DNA from 2 places in the Paenibacillus sp. J22FR21 genome. Region 2 is predicted to be linked to the other one. Evidence: a T-box and tRNA genes for the amino acid it is inferred to sense, from the RefSeq annotation. Region 2 holds a T-box; the other holds one or more tRNA genes.

Region 1 (15,600 bases), on a different contig from region 2:
GAGAACATCCGTTGCGCGAAGAATGCCATGGCGATCGAAGCGCAAGTCTCCGCATACGAGCTCTGGTTAGGCAGCATGTAAGCCGCTCCGATTGCTTCGCCGAACCGTTCTGCGCTTACCCCGCCTGTTACGTACATCTTCCGCAGCGTTGCATCGTCCCATAGACGTAAGCAAGCCTCATACAATTCCTTGTCATCGTACTCTCGGGAGATATCAGCCATCGAGGAGTAGAAATACATCGCTCTCACGGCATGACCTGCAGCAGCTGGCAGCTGGCGCGCCGGCGCATCATCCTGCGCATACGTATCGTTGTACAATAACTGGCTGTTAAGCGGCGGACTAGCCGGCCAAGTTCCGTTTCTCACGGAGAAAATGCGATCACGCGCTTCCGTACCGCGGATATCGATAAAATGTTTGGAGAGCTCCAAATAACGATCTTCTCCGGTAGCCTGCCACAATCGAACAAGCGCCAGCTCAATCTCCTGGTGACCCGGAGCTGAATAGTTTGCAGTGCCTTCCAGCTTGAACGCGGTTTCAATACAATCGGCAAAACGTGTCATGATATTCAGAAAGCGCTTACTACCCGTGGAATAAAAGTGAGCCACTGCGGCTTCCATCATATGACCTGCCGTATAGAGCTCATGCGCAGTGCGGTCTTTGAAACGATTCACCGGTTCACATGTCAAAAAATACGAATTGAAATAACCATCCACATCTTGGCCCTGTTCAATATAATCAATAACCGTTTCCAGTTTCTTGCTAATTTCTTCATCCGGATGGTAATACAAAATATAAGCTGCGCCTTCCATCCATTTCGCAACATCGGAGTCCCAGAAAATATGCGGCTTATTGTCCATGCCTTCTTTCCAGGACAGACGCATCGCATCAATTCGGCCTGTTTCGTTGAACCGGTCATAAATTGCATTTACGGTAGCGCGGGCATTGGTATGCTGCCATTTGCCCCAGAAGCCTTCACCCAGTGATATTTCTTTCCAATTCACTTGTGTTAATTTGCTCATTGTAGACTCTAATCTCCTCTGACTCCATGTCGTATGTGGTGGTCGAACCTCCCCTGATTCTTCGACATGGAATAGATTAACACCTTCTACAAAATCAAATTTAATTGAACCAAAAGAAGACAGCCTTCGAAACGATTCGATGGCTGTCTTCACTAGACTGTACTATAGTAGTACAAGTTTCCCTCACAATTCAGGTACTCCGTTACAAGCTGCTCTCGCATCTGCTCAATGAAATAAATCGGATCTGCAATATAAACCGTGCCGGAAGCTGCTGTTTCGTTAATCCTGAACTGGATCTGCTCCATCACCTGTTCAGGGATATAATACGCTCCGCCGTCACAAACCTTCGCTCTAACCCAACAAATGCTGCAAGCCTGGGACTTACGCTGCTGCAGCTCCGCTATTGCTTTAAAGTTGCGTGTATCCAGATAATAATCAATTAGTGCCTCATTCATAACTATTGATGCAGCATCCTGCTGAATAAAGATTTTGCTGCCGATGGGCAGATCTTCCTTCATTACGTATCCCTCGTATCGTATCTATTATGGTAGGTCTTCCACACTATTCCATATGAACTACCTCAATACCATATATATCACAAAATTTAGGATGTTGGTACTATTTTAATACAACTTGTCTCCAACCAGTATACAAAAAAGCGCATCGATACACTATCGATGCGCGTTGTGTGTTACATATAAATTTCGATTACATTCTGATCTGTTCGTAATCCGGCAAGAAGCGTCTCACGGTTAATCCGTACGCCGCCCTGACGGTAACGGTTCGCTGTCGGCTGCAATGAAGCCTCCACTCCGTTAAGGGTTACTCGGCGCTCAGCACTGCCGCCATCCAGATGATAGACGAAACGGATCGGCTGATCCAGCAAACGGAACTCAAACTGCAAACCGTTCAGATGTTTCGGCAGCACAGGGTCAATGACAAGATCGCCGCCTTCTTGGCGAATGCCCAGACAGTTTGAGATGAGCTGATTCATGTAGATTCCAGGGCCGCTGGAGTACACTCTCCATCCGCCCTTCACTTGAACCTTGCCTTGTCTTAACTCATCGAATCGCTCCTGTGCCTCATAACGGTCGCCAAATTTTCCGTCGGAGCTGCTGAAGTAGGCATTGCTTTGACGAATGTCAGCATTTGGCACGACATCGCGCAACCCAACCGGATTAATCATCTGCAGCCCTTTCCATGCTTCATCTCTGAATCCAAGCTTGGCCATCGCTTCGACAAACCGGATATGCGCATGCACATATTGCAAGCCGATTTCCCGTCCGAAGTTGGACGCTTGCTCTGCACGCTTGAAGCGCGTGCTAACGCCTCCGTTATAGGCAGCCGGTTTGTTCATAAGGCGAACGCCATCCGGGAAATACAACTTTTCCTTAATGATGTCGTAATGAGCATCGGCTTGCTCTTTGGTGAGCAGCTCGCCGATCATACTTCTGGTCATCGGCAGCAGACGATACTGGATGCCTGTCTCGTTCTCATCCGGGTGAATCATCAGCTTCACCTGTTCCGGATTCTCCATGTATAAGAAGCCCGGAATTGTGCCGGTTGGCAGCATATATCGGTTGAAGTCGGCTTGAATGCCCGCAGCCAGTACACTAAGCTCATCTGACAAGTCCTTGTTGTAATCAGCAAGTGCAGCAGCTAACTGCTTCATTACTTGATAGGTCAAGGATACGGTCCAGCTGCTGACCAGATACTTCTTGAGCTGCGCGTTAGCCGGCTGCAGCGTATCGTCCCAATCACCGTCACCGTAGGAGGACAAATTCGTGCCATGCAGGAAATGCGCTTTAATATAATCGATTTCTTTGAGCACATGCCCGAGCAGCGAATCCGTCTGCTCCGTAAACGCAAACGTATGCCGATCCGTATACGGAATCTGTTCTTCCAGAATGCTGTAGTCTTTGGTGACATTCAAATAATCGCCGATGACCTTCAGCGGCCATACAATAATGTCTCCGTGGCTTTCCTCTGATTGCACCTTGATGTACTTGTCATACATAAACCACTGCGGCCAGTTGCCTGTATCCTCATATTGATGCGCGAATACAGTCTGCAGGATCGTACGAACAACATCATACTTCTGTGTGGCCATGAAATATTCAACCGGCCCCTGACAGACGTCACGCGAGCCCCAAGCAGCCCCGCCATATTGTTCAAGACCATGCGGTGTAGAGAAATGAACGAGCATGTTGTGGGTATACCACCAAGCGAGCGTGTTCACCTTCTCCAGCTCATCCGATACGGCTCCATCTAAGGAAAGTTCAAAGCCATTCATCACTCTATAGTAGAAATCACGGTAACGAGCTGCTTCCTCTTCTGAATTGCGTGTAACAAAAGGCAGCTCTTCCCCGTTCAAAAGTCCCTGAATCGTTAAGCTCCAATTAGCGGCTGCTGCAACGCTTAACACAACTAATGAAGCATCGCCGGGCTGGACATGCTCCGCCAGCAGTCTTTCATCGCCGATGCTCATCGAAGCGCCTGCGAGCTTCATGCGGTAGCATAGATCCGGATAAACGGAGCGGCTGTATGAACGATCATCCGCGCGGAATGTAACAACATCGCCTTCTTGCTCCATGCGGAACGGCACTTCGTATTCGTTATTATCCATCGTTACCTGGTTCGTTACCAAATAACGATACGATTTGCCGTTTTCGGAAACGACCTGCAGCTGCACCTCTGGCGTATCCAGAGTCGTAAAGCTCGACACGACGAGCTGATCCTCCGGCAATTTATAAACCCACTTGGCATAGTTGAATCCAATCTCGTAGGCGGATGGCAGTGCCAGCAAACGATAGCTTCCTTCGAGCTCGACATAGATGCGTTGACCGGATGTCTTCATCATATTGAGCGCGTTGCGCGCATTGGACATCATTTTGTTAAACGACGTGTTGCCTACTACAATATGCGAATTGAAGATACCGTACATGAATGAGGTCGTTGCCAGAACCTGCTCGTTCATCCGATCGTTATTGCCTGTCATCATAATATGGCCATGCGGACGTTCTACGCGAAGCTCTTTGTCCTTAAGGACAACATGCTCGTGCGTAGGCGTAAAGAAGGACAACAATGTCTCTCCATCCCACTCTTCCTGTTGACGCGATGGGTAACGCTGCTCAATCTCGGCTTCGGTCAGTGATGCTGACTGAAGCGGATGTCCGACAGTCGAATGAAGCGAAACCTTCTCTACCTCTTGAACAGCGTCCAGCGGCGACTGTGAATCTGCCCATGCCCAAGCTTCCACAATCTCATCACCAAATTCAAGCGCAGCAACTGCATCGGCATGATTGTCCTTATATAGGCCATAGAATACGACGCGTGCTGAGCCATCCAGTTGTATCCGTTCCGATTGCAGTGCCGCATAAGCAAACTCATATTGGTAGACCTGGTTCGCTAATGATGCCTGCTTAAGGCCTGCTGCCTCATTGGTTTCTTTGTACGACAATCCGAACAGCTGGAATCCATCTGTGGAGTAGCCGATTGCGCCTGTCAGCGCCCCCTGCTGCAAATACGGGAATTTCCCTTGCTGGGGTTGGTTCTGTCTGGAGCAAATGACGAAGCCTTTGCTCGTGTCTTCAAATACCGAATGACCGATATACTGCGATACATAAGCTTCATTAGATCGAACAGCGCCTCGATTGGCAATGCCGATATCTTGTCCATATACAACATCCGCTTGAATGCCGTCACCGGTTAAGGCAATATCCCAGAACCAGATGCCGCGATCCGATAACCGGAAAATGACCTTGTAGGAAACGCCCTTCGCAGAGCCCTCCCACACGGCAGCATGCTCGGAATACGCAAAGCGGCTTTGAGATTGGACGCCTAACAGCGGAAGAACTTCCGCAATCGTCCCATCTTCGGCGAATAGTCTTAGATACACTTTGTTAAACGATCCGTCGATGGCATTGGAGAGTACTTGATTGATCAGTACATCCCCGTGAGAGGCCTGATACAAGTCTCCGCTGTTCAAAAAAGTAAACTGCAGGCCTCCCCCGCTTAATGAGATTCTGGAAAGGGATTTGCTCGTTTCGACTGAGTTGTTCACGTTAGTCCACTCTCATTTCCATTTTATTCGTTTGTTTTGGTGAAACGTATCACCAATTCTATAATACCATGTTCGGCACCATTCTCGCATGATGGAATTTACAAAAAAAGGGGAAGTGACGACGAAAAGTCACTTCCCCTTTGCCTGTTCTATTCGTTCTTCATTTATCCTCGTTCTCAAGCAGCTCATAAAATTGTGCCACACGATTAAACACGCCATCCGGTAATATATCATAAACCGAGCTTTGGTACGCAGATAACCAACGTACGCCATACGTACGAAGCCCGGCTGCCTTACCGGCGAGAATGTCTGCATTACTATCCCCGAAAAATATGGCACTCGATTTATCTACAGCCAATATGTGCAGCGCTTTATGTATACCCTCAGGGTCCGGTTTCGGTTTGTTGACGTCATCGCCTGTAATCGTGACATCAAAAAATCGTTGTAATTGTAACGCCTCGGATGAAATCGCAAATGCACGTCTGCTTTTCCCGGTGATGACGCCAATTTTCACACCTTGCTCCTTCAGAAAATGAAGTAAATCTACCAGTTCCTGTTCATTAGGAAAGTTATGATCATGACCCTTCTCATATAACGTGTAATAATCCTCAATAGCCTGTAAGACTGAAGCTTTATTTGTGAAGTTCTCACCTATAATGCCTTCCTCTGTCGGACCGAACATGGTAACAAGCTCATCGTTTGTAACCTCTCGATGATCATGCTGTTTAAACACGGTTCTAAAGGCACTAAACGATAATGGCAATGTGTCGGCGAGCGTTCCATCAAAATCAAATAAGACCGCTTGAATGGACATAACGAGAACTCCTCCTTGTTAGATAAAGGGAATCCTATCCATCATATCAGATTCAGATGATGCCTAAACGGCAAAAAACCTGAAGTCCCTTATGAATCAAGGAATTTCAGGTTTTTCTGAGGTATGCGGTCGGAGGGATTTGAACCCTCACGCCTTGTGAGCGCCACCCCCTCAAGATGGTGTGTCTGCCGTTCCACCACGACCGCGAAGTGATATGTGATTATCCATATCGAATGAGGTAAAAGTGAGCCATGTAGGACTCGAACCTACGACACCCTGATTAAAAGTCAGGTGCTCTACCAACTGAGCTAATGGCTCATAAATGGTGACCCGTAGGGGACTCGAACCCCTGTTACCTCCGTGAAAGGGAGGTGTCTTAACCACTTGACCAACGGGCCTAATCTTCATCGTTTTTCGACAAGCTTTTCAAACGACAAGTGTTATTATATCTAAACCATAAAGCAATAGCAAGCATTTTTTTCAATTCATTTCACAACTTATATTTTACATTTATACCCATAATAATACAGCGCTTCGCACATCGATACGTTCCCCTAAAAACCTACTAACTATTCCATATTAGCTTGTTTTTCTTCCGCAGATCTGAGTACACTAGTAGTAATAAGGAGGAGAAACAAATTGACCACCACTAGCACTACTGCGAATATGGAAATCGGAATTAGCACTTTCTTAGAAGCAACCAATGATCTTACAACCGGTAAAGCCGTTAACCATGCGGAGAGATTGCGGCATGCGGTTGAAGAAATCGTTCTCGCCGATCAGGTAGGACTTGATGTCTATGGAGTCGGGGAGCATCATCGCTCGGATTATGCCGGCTCCGCGCCAGCTATTGTACTTGCTGCTGCAGCTGCTATGACGAAACGCATTCGACTCACAAGCGCGGTGACCGTTCTGTCCTCGGATGATCCGGTCCGTGTCTATCAATCCTTCTCAACCCTAGACGGCATTTCGAACGGGCGTGCGGAAATTATGGCCGGCCGTGGTTCGTTTATAGAGTCCTTCCCGCTCTTCGGTTATGATCTGCACGATTATGATGAATTGTTTGAAGAGAAGCTGGAGCTGCTGCTCGCAATTCGCGACTCAGAGAAAGTCAGCTGGCGCGGCGGCCATCGCCCGGCCTTTCAAAATCTCGGCGTCTATCCACGCTCGGTCCAGCAACCGCTTCCGGTATGGATTGCGAGCGGCGGAAATCCGGAATCCGCGGTCAGAGCCGGTATGCTCGGACTGCCAATTGCGTTTGCGATTATCGGCGGCATGCCTGAGAGCTTCGCTCCATTAGTCAAACTCTACAAAGAAGCAGCAGCTCGCGCGGGTCATGATCCGGCAACCTTGCAAATCGCGACACATTCGCATGGCTTCGTCAGCGATACAACGGAACAAGCTGCTGATGCCTTCTTCCTCCCAACCCAAGCCCAAATGAACGTCATTGGGCGCGAGCGTGGTTGGACCCAGCCTTACAGCCGCGCCACTTTCGATGCAGCTCGCAGCCTGCGCGGCGCTCTCTATGTAGGCGATCCCGAATATGTCGCAGAGAAAATCATTCTACTGCGCAAGAACTTAGGCGTGACGCGTTTCTTCCTTCATGTGAACGTCGGCACAATGCCTCATCATGAAACACTTCGCGCCATTGAGCTGCTTGGCACCAAGGTAGCGCCAATCGTGCGCAAGGAACTTGCTCGACTGGAAGGATAAAAGAAGAGCGTGCCTCTTCTCGCAAGTGACTTCTGCGAGAATGAGCACGCTCTTTATTCTTCCATGATGCGATAAGGTTCTAATACGACCTCGCCATCTGCAATAGAATGCACATGGGATATAGTCGTGACGGCATCCAGATTCAAAGCTCCATACAGATGCGGGAATAGTTGGTTCATTTCATACAAGTCTTCATATATAAGCTCGGCTTCAGCTGCCGTTTCATCAATCTCAAGCAGAAGCAAATCATCAACATCTTGAAACAGCATATTGGCGAGCAGATTAATTTGTTCCCGCGTGCAGCAGTGTATGAAACCATCGGCAGCGATACTTTGCGGTTCATATTTAGGTTGTTCGCTTGCTGCAATCCACTCATGCTTATGTATAAAATGATAAATCATCCCGAACTCTCCTTCATTTCATTATCTAAACAGAAGAAGAACCCTTGAATAATCAAGGGTTCTTCTAGGGAATGCGGTCGGAGGGATTTGAACCCTCACGCCTTGTGAGCGCCACCCCCTCAAGATGGTGTGTCTGCCGTTCCACCACGACCGCGAAGTGATATGTAATTGTCCATATCGAGAATGAAGATGGTGACCCGTAGGGGACTCGAACCCCTGTTACCTCCGTGAAAGGGAGGTGTCTTAACCACTTGACCAACGGGCCTTTTGTTGCAAGCTCCCTCTCGCTGCTAACGAGATCGGAGAATTGAATGTCCACTAAATAAGTGCGTTCATTCATAGGAAATGGCGGAGAGAGAGGGATTCGAACCCTCGCACCGCTTGCGCAGTCTAACCCCTTAGCAGAGGGTCCCCTTGAGCCACTTGGGTATCTCCCCAAAAGAAATGGCTCCCCGAACAGGACTCGAACCTGTGACAACTCGATTAACAGTCGAGTGCTCTACCAACTGAGCTATCAGGGAATAGTAATGAGTGACAAGAAATAATGTATCATGTCTGAGAATCGAAGTCAAGCCTATAAAGCAACAAAATCCCCCGGCATTTTCCGCATGCATAGCGGCGCGGATCGGTCTTTCTTTTGCGCAAATACTCGGTCCCGCAGCTGCGACAAACAAGCTTAAATCGATAGGGTTCCTGCTTGCGTTTTACCCCTTCAGGCAGAGATTTGCAGAATCGCGTCCCGCCTACTTTGGCGAGCAGCTGCTTGAAATCCGCATCCCGGTGCTGGTATCCCCGCTTCAATATATGCAAATGATAATGGCATAGCTCATGCTTGATGATTTTCTCGGTTTCCTCTTCCCCATAATTGGCCAGTTGATGAGGGCTGATCTCGATATTGTGCGACTTCGTAAAATAGCGCCCTCCCGTAGACTTCAATCTTCCGTTGAAGGTTGCCTGGTGCCTGAAAGGAATTCCGAAATCGTGCAGAGAAACCCGTTCGACCCATTCTTGTAGCTGATTATCCTGCATTTGATGTACTCCCTTGAATTTGTAACCTCAATATACTTGAATTTTAAAGGATGAATACGCTACACTGTCAAGTAGTAAAGATCAATATCAGCTATGATGATTGGTTTATAGAGGGGAGAAGCTATCATGCCAGAAATGCGTTATATCATAATGAAAAACGGACAAGATGTTTCGTTCGTAGAAATGCCTGCCTCACATGCGTATCAATTAAGCGCGCTTAATTTGCGCCTGCATAAAGAAATCGACAAGCTGACCGCTTCCGAAGTGCCGGTACTGCCGTACGCGATTGCAGAATGCGCTGATGCAGAGCTTCATGACAAATCCATCGTCATCCATTCCGGGCTTGATTACATGAATCAGCTGGAGAAAGACTTCTCGTCCGTTGAAGAGAAATCCTATCCGCTGATCTCGCTGCTCACTGAAATTCGCGCTTTGCAGGCACAATTAGAGCAGTGGTACGAGGAAGAACTCGACATTTAAGCTTCCGCTTCGCCTGTTTTTGCAAAATCTTGAACATTCGCGCTAGTTGGACCTGCACGGACATTCGCCCACTTCCATACACTTATTAGTACAACAAGTGATGTCTGGAAGGAGGGCGAAGCTATGCCGCAATGGCTGTGCAATCAACTGATGCGCGCTTTTCTGAAGAAAGACCACAGGCAAATTCGTCTATTGAACGATTGCTGGTATTTCTACCGTACGAGTCAACGGCCTGATGAAGATTCTGCAAGCTTGTAAGCGATTTGTAGAAAAAGGGTGCTATCTCTTTGCAGTGACGCTTGTGTCGTGACTGCTCGAAGATAACACCCTTTTTGCCGTGCCTTGAAGTGGAGTACTGCTTAATCCGGTTTGCGCATCGTCAGGCTGACTCTGCCCTTCTTAAGATCGACGCTAAGCACCCAGACCGTAACGGTATCCCCGACGGAGACAACATCCATGGGATGTTTCACGAATTTGTTGCTCAGCTGCGAAATATGGACGAGCCCGTCATTCTTAATGCCGATATCAACGAACGCACCGAAATCGATAACATTGCGGACCGTACCGTGAAGCTCCATACCCGGCGCCAGATCCTCAATGCTAAGCACATCCGTATGGAAAATCGGAGCAGGAAGCTCTTCACGCGGATCTCTGCCCGGGCGCAGCAAGCTGTCCACGATATCTCTCAGCGTCGGAACGCCAACGCCAAGTGTTAGAGCGACTTCTTCCGTGTTAATCGCGGAGATGGCCGCTTTAAACGTCTCTGTTCCTAACTGATTCAGCTTCAAGCCTATCGTTGTACAAAGCTTATCGACGACGGCATACGATTCCGGATGAATCGGCGTACGATCAAGCGGGTTGGGGCTCTCCGGAATTCGAATAAAGCCGATACACTGCTCGTAGGTTTTGGCCCCGAGTCTTGGCACGCTCTGCAGTGTCTTGCGATCGCTGAACTTACCTTTCTCTTCGCGGTACTTCACGATGTTCTTCGCCGTTGTCGCATTGATCCCAGCTACGTAGGATAGCAGCGATGGAGATGCCGTATTCACATCAACGCCGACGTGGTTAACCGCAGACTCCACGACGCCGCCAAGCGTCTCTTCCAACCGCTTCTGGCTGACATCATGCTGGTACTGGCCAACACCGATCGCTTTGGGCTCGATCTTCACAAGCTCAGCCAGCGGATCCTGCAAACGACGCGCAATCGAAACCGCGCTACGCTCGGCAACATCCAGCTTCGGGAATTCCTCTGCAGCTAGCTTGGACGCCGAGTAGACACTCGCTCCTGCTTCATTGACGATAATATATTTAAGTGCATCTGCTCCGGGGAGCTTCGCTTTCTTGCGTTTGCCTATGAGCTCCGCAATGAATTGCTCCGTTTCCCGTGAAGCCGTACCATTGCCGATTACAATCAGCTCGACATTATATTGGTCGATTAGCCCGCCAATAAGCTTCTCAGCCTCGACTACTTTATTGTGAGGCGCCGTCGGATAGGATACCGCGACTTCAAGCAGCTTGCCCGTTTCATCAATGACAGCGAGCTTACAGCCTGTCCGGAAGGCCGGGTCAACGCCAAGCACGACATTGCCGCGAACCGGCGGTTGAAGCAGCAGATTGCGTAGGTTTGTCGAGAAGATGCTGATGGCATGCTCTTCCGCTTTCTCCGTCAATTCGCCGCGCACTTCACGCTCGATGGAAGGAGCGATTAATCGCTTATAGGCATCCTCTATCGTTTGCAGCAGGATCGTACGGATAGATGGCGCTGTCTGCGGACGAATCGTTTGGCGATCGATATAGTCATGAATTTTATCCGACTGTAGATCTAAGGTAACCCGAAGCACTTCTTCACGTTCTGCGCGGTTGATGGCAAGCGTACGATGCGGCGGCAGCTTCTTCAGCGGCTCTTGATACGCATAATACATCTCGTACACCGTCTCCTGCTTGGCATCCTTTGCTTCGGTGCGCATGATACCTTGATCGAACGTATAACGGCGCACCCATGTGCGAATCTTCGCATCATCAGCAAACTGCTCGGCAATGATGTCCATTGCGCCTTGAAGCGCGTCTTCGGCTGTTGGAACGCCTTTTCCTTCGTCTATGTAACGTGCAGCCTCGCGTGCAGGATCCGCTTGACGCGGCTGTGACAGCAGCCACTGCGCCAGCGGCTCCAAGCCGCGCTCCTTCGCTACGCTCGCACGGGTTTTTCTCTTCTGGCGGTAGGGGCGGTACAGATCTTCGATCTCCTGCAGCTTCACTGAAGCAATAATGGAGCCCCGAAGCTCTTCCGTCAGCTTGCCCTGCTCCTCGATCAGTCGAATGACTTCACGCTTGCGGCTCTCCAGGTTACGCATGTATTGAAGCTTCTCTTCGATGCCACGCAGCTCATTCTCATCCAGCTCGCCTGTCATTTCCTTGCGATATCTCGCAATAAATGGAATCGTATTGCCCTCATCAAGCAGCGATACCGCTGATTTCACCTTACCAAGCGGCAAGTTCAGCTCCGCGGAGACACGTTTGACGATACGCTCCTGTTCGGCTGCTTTCTCTTCAGGGGACAAATCAATCTTACCAGTGGTGCCTCCCTCAAGTTCTTCATCCTTCAACTTCTGTTTCGTTTCAGCCACGCTTCAATTCCTCCATCAAGTAACGGAATAGAACCCTTAAGGCCAGCTGTTAAGCCGGCACAAAAGGGTTGTTTGCCATTTCATAACCAATTGTCGTCTGCGGACCATGTCCCGGATATACCCGAACTGCAGGGTCCAGCTTGTATAATTTCAAACGAATAGAATCGTACAAATCGCGTTCCTTACCGCCCGGCAAGTCGCTGCGACCGACGGACTGCTTGAAGAGAACATCGCCGCTAATCAGATGCTCGCCGCACAGCAGGCTGACACTGCCCGGAGAATGTCCCGGCGTGTGCAGGATGCTGAAGGCATGTCCGATCAGCACCAGCTTCTGCCCTTCGGACAGCCCAAATTCAGCAGGCTCCGTGGTGAGGGGCTCCGTCACATCCGCCCAGCGGGCAGAGCCATTCTTCTTGGCATCCGTCAGCCAATCGGCTTCGGCATCATGGAGATAAACCGGGCAGCTGAATGCACGGCGCAGCTCGTCAACACCTGCCATATGGTCAAAATGCGCATGCGTCAGGACAATTGCTTCAATAATAAGCCCGCGCTCGCGGATTCGCTCTATGAGTCGCTTTGGTCCCATGCCGGGATCAATGACGAAAGCGCGCTTACCGGTTTCCTCGGTGAGAAGGTAACAGTTCGTTTGCAGAGGACCCAGTGTAAATGTCTCAATCTTGAACATATTAGACCGAAGCTAGCAGCGTGCGCAGCTCTTTAATGATGTCTTGCTGATACGCCGTACCTTCACCATATCGGCGGCCCACTTCTTGACGCGCGAGGGCGATGTTCGCTTGGTAATCGGCAGCTTCACGGTCCGGGTTCGCCAGTTTGAAAGCTGTCATCGGCTCCTGCACATAGGCAGAACGAGGGCCCCATTGGCCAAGCACATGGCCGCCGGTGTCTGCAAGAATGACGATCGGAATTCCGCGTCCGCCCATGGTCAGAAACTCATCCATTGTTTCCAAATGCTCTTCCATAACGAGGACGTCTATCGGCATGCCTGTCAGTTCCATCGCTTTGAAAATAACCGGTACATTGCGAACAACATCGCCGCACCACTCAGCCATTAGGATCAAGCAGCGCAGATCGTCGCGGTTGTTGATCGATTCGAAGAACTCGCGATCATCCTCGCTCGCCCATTCAAAGCGGGTTCCCCAATCCTGAAACGCTTCTTTATTCTTGGTCATGGAGTCTAGAAATTGCTGAGGACTAATGCCTTTATTTAACTTGCTTGCTACATTCTTGGCCATGAGAAAATGCCTCCTCTTGGAATCTAATTCCTAAACTATATTGTATCAAATGTTTCTGCCTGCGCACAAACCACGATCCGACTCGTCCTAAATAGACTTGCCTTTACGTTTCATCACTTTAAACAGTACATACACGATCAGCAGAGCAAGCGCAATGAGGATCGCTGGCTGTACGTACGGTGCCGCTTTCTCATCGATATTGTGCCAATTCGCCCCTAGCGAGCGGCCCAAGTACACGAAGAGAATGGCCCATGGAATGGAAGCCAATGCAGTGAGCACCGTAAACCTCATGAAGGACATCCGCGCCATCCCCGCAGGAATGGAAATTACCTGACGCATAACCGGAACAAAACGTGCCGTAAATACGATGCCTGACCCATAACGAAGAAACCACTGTTCGGCGATGTCGATATGCTTCGGTTTGATTTTGATAAATTTGCCGTACTTCTCGAAGAATGGTCGGCCCGCATAGCGTCCGATTGCATAGAGGATCCATTGCTGTGCTACCGCGCCTATAGTACCGAATATGACCGCACCGAGAAAAGAAATCTTTCCTTCGTGCACCAAGTAACCTGCATAGCCCAGAACAATTTCACTCGGGATAACTTCGATCATGAGGCCGATGAGAATTCCAAAATACCCCAAACTCTCAATCCATTGCAGCAATGAATCAACTATTTCATGAAACCAGGCCACTCTGTCAACTCCTATCATTCCCTATATTGAGGCTTATCGAATTCCAGCCGGAATCGAAGCTTCTCTTCCAGTATTCTAGCATACTTCCCTACCTCGCCTCCACCGCAGGCATTCATGGCCGAGCTTTCGCATAGACTAGCTGTACCTTTTGTAGGAAAGCCGGGTGAGCGAACATGTCGAATATTTTTGTAGTCAGCAGAAAACAGCTCTGGTTATTCACCCTATTGGTTCTCATCATCGTCATTGCAGCCGCGAGTCTAAGATGGAACCATTCCAGAACGGCAAGCGCCTTGCAGCAGAAGTCGCGCGTCTATCAGCTTGTAACCGGAGAGTTCAAAACCAAAACAGATGACGGTAAGGAGCTGGAGGTGTACCGATTCGATCCCGGCACCCTCGTCGTGAATAAAGGCGAGCATGTCGAGCTGCGCATTACGGGCATTAACGGGAAATCGCATCCTTTTGTCATCCAGGAGCTTGGAGTTAAAGGAGAAGTGAATAAGGGGCAAACGACGGTGGTTCATTTCACGGCCGATCAGCGCGGGACCTATCCGATTATATGTCTGACACATACATCGCTAACGAACGGCGGGCCAATGGTGGGGTATATTGTGGTGCAGTAGGACTGGGGAAAATGCCGCTGGCTACGGGCAGAAACGGACTTTCTGGACTGTGACCAGGATGTGCATTTGTGCATATATAGGGGGTAGAGAGGAGTCGGTTACGATGAAACCTTCCACCCAAAAGCACACCTCGGAGTACCCTTCTGCACGCAAAATCAGACGCGCTTGCGAGAACGAGCTTTACCGCACCGTGAAACGGCTTGGCGTGTACATCCCCAAGGACAAGATGGAGCTCGCCGAGAAGCTCTATGTCCAAAAGGTTTTTCTCCATTCGCAGTGGATTCATGAGCATGCCAGCAACCGAAAGCTGCTGTCCGATTGGTTTGACGAGAATGTCAGCGCCGATATCGCCGCGTTATGGGAAGTGGAACAGCCTAAGCTATGTAAGGCATTCCGCGATGCCTTCGGAGGATGATGGGGGCAAGCCCTGAAACATAAAACAGCAGCACAGCTCTCTCTGAAGAGCCGTGCTGCTGTTGTCGTTAATGAGAGTTTTGCAGGCAGGTTGGATGGATAAATCCGGCTTAGCCAATGATGGCATAGGTTTGAACACCGGAAGGAATGGTACGTGTACGAAACAGAACACCGTTCGAATTAAAGGTGCGGATCGTGTAAGTCACGTTCGTTAATGTGGTGATGTTGTTAAAGCGAACAACGCCGAACGAGTCGAAGAAAGCAGTGGCGACGACTTGGTTGTTCCGGAACAAACGAGCGAAGAAGCCGGTTGTAAGGAAAGGAACGCCGTTCTGAGCGACCCAAACAACAGAGAGTCGACTGAACGTAGGTCCTGTCAACGTGGTTTCATTTAACGTTTTGGGCACAGATGTGCGGATGACTTTGCCGGAGCTTGGCATATTATATTTCGGTCTTACGCGTGATATTGCCATA
Region 2 (15,600 bases):
TCAGTTTCCCGTTTGCTTTAACGGGGTTCTCTCCACGAATTTCTTTAACCGGCGTGTGACCGTTAATGATATGTCCATGATCCGGATTCATATCAAACTCCAGCAGAATTTTCCGGCAGATCTCCTCATTTTCACGCAGATGGTAATAAGGGTTCTTTCTCTCCTTATAGATTTCTTTATCTTGGATAAAGTACCGTTCAAAGGAGGTCATTTCTCTCTTTCCAAAAAGCGAGGAACACTCCCCTGTCCAGATGTACCACACCATATCCGTAGCCAGATCTTCCGTCTCTTCCGGATGCGCAAAGGCGTAACGTAAATAATATTCAAAAACATCGAGCAGCTGACGGCCCGAATATGTCTTGTCTTCAATCTGCATTTCTTCCATGTTGCCTTCTTCATCCAATGGAATACAGCCGTGAAATAACAGATTCCCATTGTATTTTAAATAAAGGCTACCCTTTTTCATAAGAAAATTCATATGTCTGGCCAGCTTTTCGGAATGCTGAACGGAGAACAGCAGCTTGTCCATCACCTGCTCTTCTTCCTCCAGCATTTGTTCAGGCTGCTGCGGATTTACGGTTGCGAAACAGGCGTTTTCGAGCGGGTAAGTTTTACCTCCGATCTTGATTTCGGTTTTGTCGTAATCGATCTGCTCAAGCAAAAGCCTATTAGTCATATTAAAGTATGGGCGTCTCTTGATTATCGGGATTTCAAGCTTGAACTGGATCATGGCAATGGCTTGATGAATTTTGGTAATCTGCAGAATTTCCTGCTCCGAACCGTTATGGTCGGACTGCAGCTTCGGTCTAAAGGTTGGATTGTCATCATAGTATTTCTCCGCCAAATTCAGCAGTGGGCGCAAATTGATTCCATATACGTCTTCGATGATGTCCAGATTGTCGTATCTGGCGCAGATCCGGATAATATTCGCAAGGCAAACCTGGGAACCCGCGTAGGCGCCTATCCACAGGACATCATGGTTCCCCCACTGAATGTCTACTGAATGGTAGTTGATTAGCGTGTCCATAATTTTATCGGGGTCCGGTCCCCGGTCATAGATATCTCCGACTACATGAAGATGGTCGACCACCAAGCGCTGGGTCGTATAAGCAAGGCCGATAATGAGCTTGTCCGCCTGGCCCAATGTAATAATTTGCCTATATATTTCCTCATAATAAGGGTCCTTGTTGTTGGTCGAATCCGTCTTATATAGAAGCTCTTCTACAATGTATACAAACTGCTCCGGCAGAGCTTTGCGCAATTTGGAGCGCGTATATTTGGAAGAGGCATAAGAAACGAGCTTAAGCATGTGTTCAATCGTTTGTCTGTACCATCGGTTCAAGGCTTGTTTATTCCACAATTCTGCTTTAACCAACTGTATTTTTTCTTCCGGATAATAAACTAACGCAATAAATTCGTTCATTTCGTGATCCGTCCAAACCTCTCGGAACAAAGCTTTGATTTTATCTTTCACGGTACCCGAACCGTTTCTAAGCACATGCTGAAAAGCCTGGAACTCCCCATGCAAATCACTGACAAAATGCTCCGTTCCCTTGGGAAGATTGGAGATCGCTTCTAGGTTGATGATTTCTGTTACAACTTTTTCTTCCGTATCATATTCCATGGCCAATAAATCTAGAAACTGCGCATCCAAAAAGAAACCTCCAATATCTTTTGGAGTAGTTTACCATGCTGCCGATTGATTTATACTGATCATAAGTTCAATGAATAAGCTCAAGGTCATATCTGACCGGTTGCCTTCGTTATACGATTTACAGCCGAAAAAAGCCGCAGTTAGCGGCTTCTTAAGCATATATGTTAAGCGAAGTCACTCATACAAGTCTTGTTAATTCACTGTTGATTACTCGATGTGAGGCAACAAAACGATCTTTCGGACTAATCCCAAACGATGCAAATTGCACCTTCGATTGATTGGTAATAAATTGGACTTCATACTGCTTCGCATTTCCCACAAAGAAACTATTGTATGTGGATGCGCTCGGTTTCACAGTAAACGCAACGTTATGAATCAATTTCTTTCTTCCGTTTAATGCATACACTTTGATTCTTACTCTAGCATTCTCATTTCGATTCTGGTTTAACGAGTTTACAACAATATCATTGGATACAGTCCTATCTTTCTCCGTTAAATTATTCAAAGGTCCAGTCGTATATTTACGAACCATACATACTCCGCCCTTTCATAACAAGATATTGTAAAAGAATCAAGTCGCTTAAATATCTTATTTATTAAGGGGTTTAACTGATTGGACGAATCTGCCCGCTATTTCAAAAAAACAAGGAGCAGCTGCCGTAGGCAAACTGCTCCTTGCTCTTTGTTTATGGCTTTGCAAAATAGATCCCGAAAGTTCTATCATGTCGCCGGTCGATTGCCGTAGGGGCAATTAGGCTGTGATTTGAGCAGCGATGCCATTCAATTCAGCTACGTCTTTCGCGGAAAGCTCCACGTTGGATGCACCCGCGCAGTTAACGATGTTCACCGCTTTGCTTGCGCCGGGAATCGGCAGAATAACGGGCGACAATTGAAGCAGCCATGCAATCGCGATCTGCTGCGGCGATGCATCATGACTTCTGGCGATACGGGAAAGCGTCTCGTTGCTGCCGATACCTTGCGCGTTGCCCATGCCGTTTAGAGGGCTGTATGGTAGGAAAGCAATACCTAGCTCTTCGCAGCGCTTCAGCACGTCCATGGATGAATGGTCAAACAAATTCATACGGTTTTGAACAGACGCGACCGTTACAATGTTGCGGGCTTCTTCCAACTGTGCAACGGAAACGTTCGACAGTCCCACGTGAACGACCTTCCCTTCCCGCTGCAATTCAGCGACTGTTCCCACGGATTCCGCAAACGGAACCTTAGGATCCGGACGGTGGAATTGATAGAGCGTGATTGCTTCCACGCCGAGCGCACGCAAACTGTCCTCGCACGCTTGACGCAAGTGTTCAGGACGGCCATCGGTTTCCCAGCGTCCATCCGGACGAATGTGTCCGCCTTTTGTCGCGATGAGCACTTCGGGACGGTTATGTAAAGCTTTGGCGAGCAGACGTTCGTTATGACCGTTTTCGGTCGAATTCAAGCAGTACGAATCGGCTGTATCGAACAGTGTAATGCCTTGCTCCAATGCGGCATGCACTGCTCTGATGCCGTCTTCCTCAGAAGGGCGTCCGTTAACGGAGAGCGGCATTCCGCCCATCCCGATTTCCCCCACGATTATCCCCGTCGAACCAAGTTTACGTTGTGGCATTGTCATGGTACAACCTCCTTAGTGATAGTTATGAAGCTTCCAAGAGTAGTGACGAAAAATTCCATTTTTAAGTATACCAGTTCAGCATTTTCACTAATAGTACTGAAAAAAAGTTCATCTAGTTACTCTGATGTAAGGAATGCTTGGTTTTCGTGAACAGTTGCCGAAGGTGATAGCCGCAGCAAGACCATGATGGTTTAATCCGTCAAGGTAACCCCAGCCGTATTCGGCGGAACCGATCATCCATCCTCCTTCAGGGAGCGGTCGATTGCGCCTGATCATTTTTGCTCTCTTCCTTACTCAGGCTGCCTATTTCCTCGTGGTGATTCAGCTAACGTCGCTGCGCAAGAAGTGGTATCCATAAAATAAAAAACCGCGTAGATGAACGCGGCTTCTCATGCATATATTTTTTGTTTCGGTTTGGAACGCAATTTACTTTCGGCAGATGAAGATCAGTTCACGGTGGTCTGCTGTAGCTGGTTCATCGCTGAAATCTCCATAGATTTGGATGTCGCTGAAGCCAGCACGCTCAAGCATCAACACCAACTCGTTCTTCGTATAGTCATCCAACCTTTGCGTTTGAACTTCCTCCTTAATAAGGACACCATCGCGCCACAGCCGGAGTCGCATCTGTCGGGTGGCGACGTTCTCCAAAGGATCTGTATCGAGTGACCGGGCAACCATTTCCAGCTCCGTTCCGTCGGCCAGAAGCTGGCGTTCACTGGATGCGGGCCATCCCTTGGGTTCAGCATGCCTGTACTCAGGCAACCTCGCCAGCCAAGCGGGCGGATCGTTCCATCGCACCGTATAGTTGAAAGCGAATGTGCCGCCTGAACGTAGATGCTCATGGCAGCGCTGCATGGCCTGCATAGTCAGACGATGCTGTCCACCAAGACCAATCACCCCGCAAGCAAATATCGTCCTATAACGCTGCGGCAAATCCAATTCGTGCATGGCCTGCGCATAGAGCCGGGGTGAAAGGCCTTGCTTTGCTGCTCGCTCCTGACAGACTGCGAGCATATCCTCAGAGTAGTCGCAGCCATCCACATCCAGACCATCCTGCAAAAAGAGGAGCAATAAGCGTCCACTGCCGCAGCCCAGATCAAGCGCCGGTAGTCCGGACGTCTCGATCAGCTTCTTGTAGTACTCCCCTTCCGGACCTGCTTCCGTGGCATTCGCCCACGATTGTGCGACAAGGCCATAGTGCCATATTTGGGGTCGTTGCATATTTTGATGACCTCCCTGATAGTAGGTGAAATCATTAGCCACAACAGAACTGCCAGTATAGGGTTGATGTAGTCACATCGATCACCCGCTCTCATAGGAATGATTTTACAATAACACGATTTCCTGATTCTTCCAATAGTTGATGTCAGGTAATAAATGATTGTAGTCATTCTGTACTGACGCTACTCGTCTTGCCTGTTATAGACGCAATCCGCATGCGCCTAGTACGCTTTGATAGCTACGATAATCGAACCGATCATCACGACAATGCCGCCGACCTTGCTCGTGAAATAATAGAAGTCGCTCGGCTCGGGGTTCTCGTACATGAGCCGCTGCGGAGATAGACGGAACATTAAATCCTGGAAGGCTTGGTACCGGAAGCTGCACCAGCCAAAGATCAACAGGCCGAGAAGAAACAGAAACCCTGGCATGCCTCGTTTGACATGGTAATCGGGGTAAGCCGCGCTTACGAGCGCCGACGGCGGAAAATCTTCTTCCCCTTCCTGCTTGATCCGCTCGCCGTTTGCGAACGCCTGTATAACCATGACGATATTGCCTTTGTCATCGTAGCTCAAGAGAAAGCCGTTATTATCCTCGACGCTCACCCGGTAGCTCCGGAGAACTGCTTCAGGCGATCCCGTACCCGGCTTTCCCCCATGACGTGCATCATGTCGTACAGATCCGGCGTCATCGTCCGGCCCGACAAGGCAACACGTACGACCATCGCGACGTCGCCGACATGTCCCGGATATGCCTCCGGATTTTTCTTATATGTCTTGGCATCCTTGGCGAAGCCAAGCTGCTCGCCGATCGCCTTCACTTTGCCGAACCAAGCATCCCGGTCGTCTCCCAGATCAAGCGATTGCTCGTATTCGCGAATGATCTGCTGCGCCAGCTCTAGCGATACATCCGCCGGCAGTGCCTCGAAGCCAGCTTCGACCGAACGGTTGTAGAACTCGTCGTAGAAGTAAGCGTACAGGTCGTTCACTTCGGACCACTTTGAAATGTCCTTGCGCGGCTTCTCCGCCACTCGTCCGATATTGAAGATAGCGAATGCATAGTCGCGATTGGCACTCAGTGTCGCAGCCAGCTCCTCATCGAACGAAGCAGCCCATTCCGATGCTTGCGCATAGACTTCGTCCGCGCTGTACCGTGAAATGACGTCCTTGCTTATATCGTTAAGCTTGTTCATATCGAACAGCGCACCACTGACGTTCATTTTGTTCACGTCGATCGCAAAATCCGTATACGGAGCTTCCGGATGGCTCATCCGCCACTCCTCGTAGTTCGAATTGATAAGCGTCATGAAATACTCGGCGATGGCTTTGCTCGGATACCCTTCCGTCTGGTAAAAGATCGCGGTCGCGTCCCGGTCCTTCCGCTTGCTGAACTTACGCTTCGAGGCGCCGTCCATTTTCATGATCGGAGCCAGATGGCCGTATTCCGGCCTGCGGAAGCCCAAAATCCCGAACAGCTGAATATGCACGGGTACGGAAGCCAGCCAATCGTCGCCACGAATGACGTGAGTCGTGCCCATCAGAGTATCGTCCACCGCATGCGCAAAATGATAAGTTGGGATGCCGTCTGATTTCATGATGACGATGTCCTGATCGTTTTCCGGCATTTCAATTTCACCTTTGATCAAGTCGTCATACTTGATTCTACTCCCTGGCAAACCGGGCGACTTCAACCGAATGACGAACGGCCTGCCCTTCTCGAGCTCCAACAGAGCTTGCTCAGGCGTCCAATTTCGGTGAACAGCCCATTCTCCGTAGTAGCCCGGAGTCAAATGAGCTGCTTGCTGCTTGTCACGAATCGCCTGAACTTCATCCGCATCGCAGAAGCAGGGGTAAGCAAGTCCTCTGCGAATCAAATCCTTGATAAAAACATGATAGAGGCTTACTCGCTCACTTTGCCTGTAAGGTCCGTAGATGCCGACTTCTTCACCGGAAACAGTCGGCCCTTCATCCGTGTAAATGCCGCAGTAGCCGAGAGACCGAATGATGTCTTCCATGCTGCCTTCGACTTCTCGCTTCTTGTCGGTATCTTCGATCCGCAAGTAGAAGACGCCGCCGCTTTGATGCGCCATCCGTTCGGAGATTTGCGTTGCGTAGAGTCCCCCGATCGTCATAAAGCCCGTCGGGCTAGGAGCGAACCGAGTCACTTGAGCGCCCTCCGGCAAATCTCTTTTGGGATAGCTGTCCAGAACTTCTTGGGGGAGCCGCGTCACTCCCGGAAACAAACGATCTGCCAACTCAGCTTGATTCATCGTAGATTCATTCCTTCCCTATGGGCTTGTAAGCAATCAAAAAAGCCTTCCGTCCTCGGTTAAAGGACGAAAGGCTCAGCTTCCGTGGTACCACCTTAATTGGGGCAATCGCCCCTCTCAACGAAACCGCGCTTTAGCGGCTTCTCTTCTGTAACGGGAAGACCCGCCGGACCTACTCCCTCTTTCGGCCCGATGCTCCAAGGCTTCTTTCGCCAAGTTCGAATGCCCGTTTCCACCGCTCCGGGCTCTCTGCGATTCGAGTGCTTGCCTACTCATCCTTTTCATCGCTCGTATGAATATCCAATAATTATCATTAACGGTATCACAAGGGATTATACAGCGTCAAGGGATTCCAGCGGAGCGAAAAAGGGCGGATACTAAGCTGAACAGTATTGACAGGAAAAAACCGGAATGATAGTATTTTCTACTAATCATACCTATTTAATATGAATTAATTCACTAGGAGGTCTTTTCTCATGTCAATTCGAACTTCCGTACGCAACAGGGTTCTCCTAACAGCTGCTCTATCAGCCACTTTGCTGGCATACGCCCAGTCTCCCGCATTCGCATCCCCTGTAACGACTGTGAATTCCACTACAGCCATCACAATCGATTCGGTCTCGGCGAAAGAGATTTCTTCCGCGGAATACGCTGCATTCCTGAAGGACAAATTCAATCTAACGCTCTCCGAGAACGTGAGTCGCGGCGAGTTCTTCGCCGATGTGGTCCGTTTGCTGCAGCTATCCCCTGCGGACAAGCCAGTGACCTTTAATGACTTGAACACATCGAGTCCTTACTACAATGCTGCCGCGGCGCTGTATCAGAACGGGCTGCTGTCGTCGGATATTACGAATGCATCTGCGCCACTTAAAGCCGTCAACGCCGTGCAGCTCGCGCTTCGCTTGGCCGGGTTTAAGGAACTAGCTTACACGTATTCCGAAGCGAAAGCGGAGAAAGTGATTGCTAAGCTTCCGATCAAGTTGTCCTCACTCAACAAGCAAACGAAGCAGGAACTAGCCGCGGCAATCGATACGGGCCTGTTGCCTGCCTCCTATTTCAACCAGCTCGCTCCTAACGCACCTGTCACTTCGGACTTGGCGAACCTGCTGATTGGCAAGACGCTCGTCTTCAAGGGACAATATAAGCATTACCTTGGCTATGTAGGCGACGCTGACATCTATACCAAGCTTTCGGATGCGTATAATGGATCGGTCATCATTAAAGACGACCAGCTGCAGAAAATCGTCGATGTTGCGCTGGAGCAGGGATTGGTTACGGGCTACAACCTGAAAGACAGCCATTACGAGTCCAATTTCATCGAATCTTTGACGTTGATCTATGGCCACTCTGATCTCCAACACGCTCTCCAGTTGATCGGGTTGCTGCGAAGCGAGGGCATCGAAGCCAAGGTACAATTCGAACCGAAAACCTCAGCCTTCGTCTATCTGAAAGAATGGGGCGAGCCCGGCGTTTCTGACCAATACGAAGTTCGTAAAATTTCGAACGGCAATTACATCGAATACGCAAAGGAATACGATATCGCCTTTGAATTCGAGAATGTCGCCGACAAGAAGCGCTTTAACGCAATCATCAGCGCCTATGCTAAGAAAAACGAAGAAAATCAACTTGGACTTCTTGTAAGCTCATGGTGGCAGCCGCTGTACTACTCGCTGACGCCATTGGCCGACTATAAGGAAATCACGAATAATAAAATTCAGCTTGGCCGGTATTACGCGCAGTCCTTCTCACTGAAGGAGCAGTCCAAGGCCATTGTCGACGGATTCAAGCACGTAGATCCATCTGTGGACGTTCAAAGTTACAATTTCTGGACCGACATTCCGTTCTACAATTATTTGAATGGCGAACCACTCTAATAGTCCGGAATGTCGCTGAAACCGACAGGCCACCGATTAATCATCGGTGGCCTGTTCATCGTTTATCGTCCAAACGCCCATGCCACCATCAATGGGAACTCTTCTCGCCACATCACATCGTCATGTGACGCGATCCGCTCTCTCATTTCCACGTCTGCACCGGCCACGCGCAGAGCAGCCGCCCACCTTGTCGCATTATTAAGGAAAAACGGCTCTAGCGTGCCGGCGACAAGGTACACACGAGGAATCGAACCCGGCATTACGTCAGGTGGTTGGTAACCCCCGCCCGGCGAGGCGCAGAATATCGCACCGAAAATCTCGGGATGCCGAAGACCGATGGCGAGCGATAGCTCACCGCCTGCAGATACACCGAACACCGCGGTGCTTTCGGCGGTTAGCGTGACTCCGAAACGTGACTTGACCCATCGGTAGACATCCTCGACGAAGAACTTCTCGTGAGCTGAGAATCGTTCCGGGCTAAAGCCCGGAGAATATTCATGGAGCCGCAGCGTCTCATCGGTCAGTCGGTGCACGCCGATAATCATCGTGGACGGAGCGACGGACTCCTCGAGAATTCCGCCCCACTGCGAGATCAACTGACCGTCACCGGCAAAAACGAATGCCTGAGGAGGGTCCGGAGGGACATACACCGTAACTTGCCGACCACCGTCGTACTCGAACGTCTCGGTGACGAATTTTCCTGCGATGAGTGACATTGCCGCTAGCCTCCTCTCATTGATATCTCTAACTATCAATTCGCGAAGTACTTGAACTATCCTGTCTGTTCAGCTTCCCATCTTGCGATTTCTTCACGGACTCGCGGCGCTACTTCAGTTCCAAGCAGTTCAATTGCCCGCATCACTTCATCGTGCGGCATCGTGCCTACAGGCATGTGCAGCATAAAACGCGAGAAGCCTAATTTCTTATGCATGTAGATGATTTTGTTGGCTACGGTTTCGGGATCGCCTACGTAGAGACCGCCTTCCAACGTTCGTTCAGCGTCGAATTGCGAGCGGGTGTAATCGCCCCAACGGCGCTCTTTGCCAAATAGATTGAACGATGCTTGAGTCGGCGGGAAATATCGGTCTACCGCGAGCTGTGTGTTCTCAGCTACGAAGCCGAGGGAATGTACCGCTACGGGAAGCTTGGATGCGTCATGTCCGGCTTGAGCTGCTGCCTTCTTATAGAGCTGCACAATCGGTGCGAATCGCAGTGGACTGCCGCCAATAATCGCAAGCACGAGCGGCAATCCTAGCGTACCCGCGCGTATGGCCGATTCCGGATTGCCCCCGCTGCCGATCCAGATGGGCAGTTGGTCCTGTACAGGTCGTGGATAAATACCGAGATCTTTGAACGCTGGCCGATGCCCTCCTCTCCAAGTCACCTTCTCCGATTCTCTAATTTTCAATAAGAGCTCGAGCTTCTCTTCGAATAGGGTCTCATAATCGTTCAAATCAAAGCCGAATAAAGGAAAAGCATCGACCATGGACCCTCTTCCTACGATAATTTCCGCACGGCCATTGGATATGCCGTCTATCGTAGCAAACTCCTGAAATACACGCACGGGATCAGCGGCGGAGAGCACCGTAACCGAACTGGTCAGGCGGATGTTCTCCGTCTTGGAAGCGCCTGCCGCCAGTATGATGGCGGAAGCCGAATCTCCGAATTCCTTTCGATGATGTTCGCCAACTCCGAATATGTCCAGCCCGACCTTATCGGCCAAGACGATTTCTTCCACGACCTCACGCAACCGTTCCGCGTGCGTTATAGTCTTCCCTGTACGAACATCCGGTGTTGTTTCTACAAACGTATCCATGCCGATTTCAATTTTCATTAATATTGCCTCCTTTTACATCTATAGTACTCTAATTTTATTTATCCTATAAATAGATAATATAATTATATGATATAAACTGTCAACGATCATATCTTCCTTCGCATCCACATCGTTCCAGACGATCTGTTCAAAATTCCACACAATAAATGAGCTAACAAAAAAAGCCCACGTTTAACGTGGACTTCATTCGGACAATGTTCTTGTCTTCCGACAACTGCTCCAATAAAGTGATTACATCGGTTGAATGGGATTGCCCTTCAAGATGTCTTCCACTTCTTGGTAGCCATCAAGGTAGGCAAAGTTATATCGCGCTGGGAGTGCGAACACGTATTTGTCATTGCGAGTTAGTTCGCTTGGTCCCATAGGCGCTGCGCCGATGAACAATTTCTCCTGCTGAAGCTCGTTCCATTGATCGATAGTAAAGACATAAATAGGGATGTCCTGTCTAGGCTTGTCAGCTGTCCATTCAGGATGGCGGATGGCTATGGATGCGCCGGTTGCTACGACCTTACCGTCTGATGCATCATGACCTTTCCAATTGTCCGTTACGATCGTGTATCCTTTCCAACTGTCCGGCAGCGTGAAACGGAATCCGTATTGGGTATTCTCATAGACGGTTTGTTCAACTTGATTCGTTTGTGCAACGACAGGTTTTACCTGTGATACGACCGGTGCTGCCTGCTCTGCATGATTCGCTCTGTTTGCGGACACTATAGCCGGTACGGATACGGCGACAACAGCCACCAGCAGCGCTGCGGCTACCTTGTTTTTCTTTTTCATGTTCATTTCCTCCTCAAAATCTTTCGTTTATTGTGAACTAAATTCACTACCGTGAGCAGTATGTAAGACGAAAACGCTCACGACTTTGTAAATCTTATAAGGTCTCGGTGTCGTCATAGGTTTAAACATGGGTACGTAATAATATATTTTTGGATACTTGTACTCAAAGTGTCATCGCCTACATCCGGTTTGCCCCATTTGTAACGAATCGCGGAGGTCGGCGTTTTGCCTGCGACCAGCTTTGCGGCTAATTTATACGAGTGTTTCGATTTGATCAACACATAGATTTTCACCTCTTATTTTATTGGAGATAAGCGACGGTTGGCTTACAACCTCATATTACCCAGATCAGCCTCGAAAGGAATGACAGAACGGTAACGAAACAGTTACAAGTAGGTAAAGAACGATTTTACCTGTAGGAATGACAAAAGATGATGGTTTGGAAGGTTTGTCCGTATGCGATAGACTGGTCGCGCACCACACACTAACTAAATACTAAGCAAGTGTTGTGCTATCCAACTTATTGTCCTTGCTCTTGCCAGCTGCACGCCCAAATTGCACATAATAAAGTGCAGCCATCACAACGATCAGAACTGCCAGTACCAAGAAAATATTGCTGTATACGAATGTTGCGCTATTTTGAGGTATCGGATTAAAGCGAACGGCTGATGTGCCGAAATCCAGCACCTTGGCGATTGTAGCCGTCGATGCAGCCAATGAAATAAAAGTGACCATATTGTACAATCCCAGTCCTATTCCCATATGCTCATTTGGTAATGTTCGTGAAATGGTGTTCGACATCGCAATTTGCATAAACGATTGACCCAGAACACTGAATACAAGAAAAATCGCAATAAAGACTGGGGACATGCCAACTATGGATGACAAACAGATAAAACCGATTGTAAGAAGTGACGCTGCTGTATACACAAGAAACGGATTTCCCTTCTCATCCGCTAATTTACCTCCTCCTCGACCCAAAATCGCGGCAACTAAAGCTGACGGTAACGTAACCATTCCGATGAATAGCGGTGACAAGTGGTTTACGGAAGAAAGCAACTGAGGTGTAATGAATTGAATGGCAAAGTTAATCCCGAGCGTGACGAACGTAATAATTAGACCGAAAGTAAACGGTTTGTTTCGGAATAAAGCCGGGTTTATAAATGGCGCAGAAGCATAGCGAATACGCATTATGAATAAAACGAGAAAAACAGTACCCGCCAAAGCAAACCATATATTTCCGCCGGTTAAAGCAAGTAACAAAAGAGCTACTGTGCCTGCTAAAAGTGATCCGCCAATAAAGTCCATTTTGCCGGCGACTCCCTTTTCATCATCTAAATACTTCCGATACAGCGGCAACGTAAAGAGAGATAAAAGTGAAATAATAAATAAAATTCGCCAGTTCCACGCACTGCTCACTACCCCCGCAATGATCGGACCGAGCGCCGAACCGAGTGCGAACCCGATTGCAACGGTACCCAGTGCACGCCCTCGCCTTTCCGGTGAAAAGTAACGAACCGGAATGATCATGGCAATCGCGGGAATGACCGATGCACCAGCTGCCTGTACAATGCGTCCCACAATGACCATCCAATATTCAATAGCCACTAAGCCTACAACAGATCCAATTGCAAATAAAAGTAAGCCAAATGTTAATAAACTCTTCAAGCTGTAGCTTTGTGACAATTTCCCGTAAGTTACCGAGCCGATTGCATATACAATCATATAGCCTGTAATAACCCAGCTCACTTGGGATGGAGTAAGATGAAACTCATTGCCAATAGTTGGAAGCGCAACGTTAAACATGTTTGCACTCATTACTGAAATAATAAGCGTAAAGACCATAACACGAAGTAAGAATTCTCCGACATTCTTTTTCATTTTCATTTCTGAACCGGCACTTTGGATAAATACGTCGCGGCTCCCTCAGCCTCTTTATAGGCTTTCTCCAATATTTCATCCCGATTTAAAACAGCTGTCCCTTGAGCCCTGATGATCTGATAATCTTCAACCCCGAGAAATTGGAACATGGATTTGAGATATTTATGAGAAAATTCAACTTCCGTATACCAGTCATTATTTGTATACACGGCGCCGCTTCCTTGGATTACCAGAAGGCTTCGACCGTCTTTCAGCAGCCCTACCGAACCATTCTCCGTATATTTGAACGTTTCGCGAGGAATCAGGATGTTATCCATATAATCTTTGAGTTTGGATGGAATATTGAAGTTATGCAGCGGCAATGCAATGACATACTTATTGGCGCTTTTAAATTGTTGCAGTACCTCAGACATGCGCGAAGTCGCTTTCTGTTCTTCGGCGGTGATCGGCTCACCTTTCGCCAACTTGTCCCATGCGCTCAGTACCGTTTGATCTACTGCGGGTACTTCTTCGCTATATAGATTAATTTGTTCAATGCTCTCAGTTGGATTCAATTCCTTATAAGTTTTCATAAAATGATGAAGAACAATCGAACTGAAAGAAGATGTGGATTCTACTTTCGGATGGGCATTAATGATAAGCATTTTGTTCATGACGTATCTCTCCCTTATGTCGGTTTCTTTATTGACGACAAATTTAATCGTCGATTTGTTTTGTCCATAATATATGCTTTTGATGCGGATCTGTCAATTCCAATATCATTGGTAATTGCGGTGGAGTAAGGCTATGCCGTAAATAGAAATCCGCTTGGTAGAGCGGATTTCTTGCGTTTGATTTATTTCGGAGGGTTATTTGTCTTGCTTAAATTCTTGTTTAGCAACTTCGAAAATTCACGTCCTTCAAACAAAGAAAGCTCATTCAATTTATGAATGAGCTTTTACGATTACTATAAGTTGTCAGGCGTTGCTTTCTTCCAAGGACTTCTCAAAACATGAAATCGATGGCTATTCCGATCACTTTGTTCAGATCAAGAGGTCGATGCAAAACCAAGCTCCCCCACAAGATGCAACCGATTGTCGTAATCGTGACGAATAATATCTTTTCTTTGCGGCCAATATTCTGAGCTTTCATTATGATAAAACCGGAGACTAGAAACGCAATGTACAATAGAATCAGCCAGGTCATATCGCCGCCTCCTTACTCGTACTTCTGTCGCGTTTGCGCACCCAACTGGCCACTAGGAACAATAAGGGAAAACCGAATCCGAACGGAACGTAGTAGATGAACAAATAATCCTGGACCCATTCCGCATTCTCCACGATATTAGAGAAAAACAAAGCATAGGCTGAGATAACCCATACGAGCGGGTAAGCGACGACAGCCCTGCTCTCGATTGCGAACAGCTGGCAAATCGCTGAAACGGCGAAATAGAACAGAATGCTTAACTTCAGGAACACGAGCAGAAGAGCGTTTACGGATATGATCGCTTCGAGATGCTCGATGAAATTAGAAAATTGCATTTCGCGGAAGATGATATAAATGGGGTACGTCAAATGTGACCCCCGGTAAACGCCGAGTAAACCGATGGTAAAGAAAATCCCCAGTGCAAGCTGGAAGCCCATGAATGCGATACCTCCCAAAAAGGCGGTATTGAGCCTCCTGCGTACCAACGGGAATGCCATCATGAATACGACGGTCTCCATGAACGGAAAGCCGAGCGCGTACTTCGTCTCCGCAAGGGTTGGCAACCATTCAAAAGTACCCGGATAGTTGAAATTTCTCCAGTCCCACTCTCTCAGCATGACGGTAAATGGCGTCCAGTACGCGATCATCAGTATGGGGAGAATGACTACGCTCACCATAGAGATCGTGTCGATTCCTTTGATCACCGCGTAGGCACATACAAGCAGAGCCAAGATGTTGAACACGCTAATCGGGGTTCTTGGCATCAAGTTAATCTGCATGTAGTCGCTCATGTTTCGAGTCACCCAAGCCGCCATTTGAACGAAGAACACGACATAACAGAGGGACACGAAGCCTCCGACGTACTTACCCAGCGCCTGTTGGGCGATTTGGACAAGAGACAGACCGGGAAATCGGCTTGCTACGTACAGCCAGAACGCTCCGGCGACAACGCCAAACAGCGTGCTCCACAGTTGGACGAGCCACCCGAACTGCCGAGCTGCGGAGATAATGCCGACTGGCAGCAAGATGAACGACGTCCCTGCGACGAACGCAGCAGTCATTGCGAATAGTTGCCACCCACCTAGTTGTAGTGGTTTTTCCAATGCCATCTCTCTCCTTATTGATACGGCGTTCTCGTGTTTCCGAACAAAGCTGCTTTGGAGCTCACCTCGAACGATACGTCGAAATCTCTCCACTTTCCGCGCCCTTGTTTCGTATCTCCGATTCCAAGCAGATCCCAGTTGTTGTCTTTCGCAAACCGGACAAATTGGTCCGACTGCT

Evidence for each region. A T-box is a leader RNA that pairs with one kind of tRNA and senses whether it is charged. The one in region 2 lies ahead of AC0YNS_RS10610 (glutamate--tRNA ligase), so its partner is inferred to be a tRNA-Glu.
Region 1: it encodes a tRNA-Glu, which carries the amino acid that the T-box ahead of AC0YNS_RS10610 (glutamate--tRNA ligase) is inferred to sense. The anticodon was not compared.

Annotation. Positions count from the first base shown of each region.
Region 1 covers NZ_JBWDNJ010000004.1:316,265-331,864, forward strand. The annotation lists gene AC0YNS_RS16855 (glycoside hydrolase family 127 protein) at 1-1,019, opposite strand, end outside; gene AC0YNS_RS16860 (hypothetical protein) at 1,172-1,537, opposite strand; gene AC0YNS_RS16865 (GH36-type glycosyl hydrolase domain-containing protein) at 1,711-5,082, opposite strand; gene AC0YNS_RS16870 (HAD family hydrolase) at 5,243-5,896, opposite strand; tRNA gene AC0YNS_RS16875 (tRNA-Leu) at 6,021-6,102, opposite strand; tRNA gene AC0YNS_RS16880 (tRNA-Lys) at 6,142-6,214, opposite strand; tRNA gene AC0YNS_RS16885 (tRNA-Glu) at 6,220-6,294, opposite strand; gene AC0YNS_RS16890 (LLM class flavin-dependent oxidoreductase) at 6,563-7,609, shown strand; gene AC0YNS_RS16895 (DUF952 domain-containing protein) at 7,663-8,010, opposite strand; tRNA gene AC0YNS_RS16900 (tRNA-Leu) at 8,083-8,164, opposite strand; tRNA gene AC0YNS_RS16905 (tRNA-Glu) at 8,201-8,275, opposite strand; tRNA gene AC0YNS_RS16910 (tRNA-Ser) at 8,357-8,447, opposite strand; tRNA gene AC0YNS_RS16915 (tRNA-Asn) at 8,456-8,531, opposite strand; gene AC0YNS_RS16920 (SprT family protein) at 8,560-9,039, opposite strand; gene AC0YNS_RS16925 (hydrolase/acyltransferase) at 9,166-9,519, shown strand; gene cmpA (cortex morphogenetic protein CmpA) at 9,643-9,777, shown strand; gene AC0YNS_RS16935 (Tex family protein) at 9,879-12,122, opposite strand; gene AC0YNS_RS16940 (MBL fold metallo-hydrolase) at 12,193-12,828, opposite strand; gene AC0YNS_RS16945 (thioredoxin family protein) at 12,830-13,396, opposite strand; gene uptA (undecaprenyl phosphate transporter UptA) at 13,484-14,092, opposite strand; gene AC0YNS_RS16955 (cupredoxin domain-containing protein) at 14,266-14,712, shown strand; gene AC0YNS_RS16960 (dehydrogenase) at 14,816-15,127, shown strand; gene AC0YNS_RS16965 (hypothetical protein) at 15,237-15,599, opposite strand.
Region 2 covers NZ_JBWDNJ010000002.1:1,053,957-1,069,556, reverse strand. The annotation lists gene AC0YNS_RS10630 (fructose-1,6-bisphosphatase) at 1-1,654, opposite strand, end outside; gene AC0YNS_RS10625 (aldo/keto reductase) at 2,406-3,272, opposite strand; gene AC0YNS_RS10620 (class I SAM-dependent DNA methyltransferase) at 3,699-4,493, opposite strand; gene AC0YNS_RS10615 (DUF6199 family natural product biosynthesis protein) at 4,715-5,098, opposite strand; gene AC0YNS_RS10610 (glutamate--tRNA ligase) at 5,095-6,762, opposite strand; T-box leader at 6,822-7,056, opposite strand; gene AC0YNS_RS10605 (hypothetical protein) at 7,239-8,636, shown strand; gene AC0YNS_RS10600 (alpha/beta hydrolase) at 8,699-9,352, opposite strand; gene AC0YNS_RS10595 (LLM class flavin-dependent oxidoreductase) at 9,409-10,464, opposite strand; gene AC0YNS_RS10590 (hypothetical protein) at 10,705-11,253, opposite strand; gene AC0YNS_RS10585 (MFS transporter) at 11,749-13,140, opposite strand; gene AC0YNS_RS10580 (FMN-dependent NADH-azoreductase) at 13,137-13,787, opposite strand; gene AC0YNS_RS10575 (hypothetical protein) at 14,119-14,319, opposite strand; gene AC0YNS_RS10570 (GerAB/ArcD/ProY family transporter) at 14,316-15,422, opposite strand; gene AC0YNS_RS10565 (Ger(x)C family spore germination protein) at 15,437-15,600, opposite strand, start outside.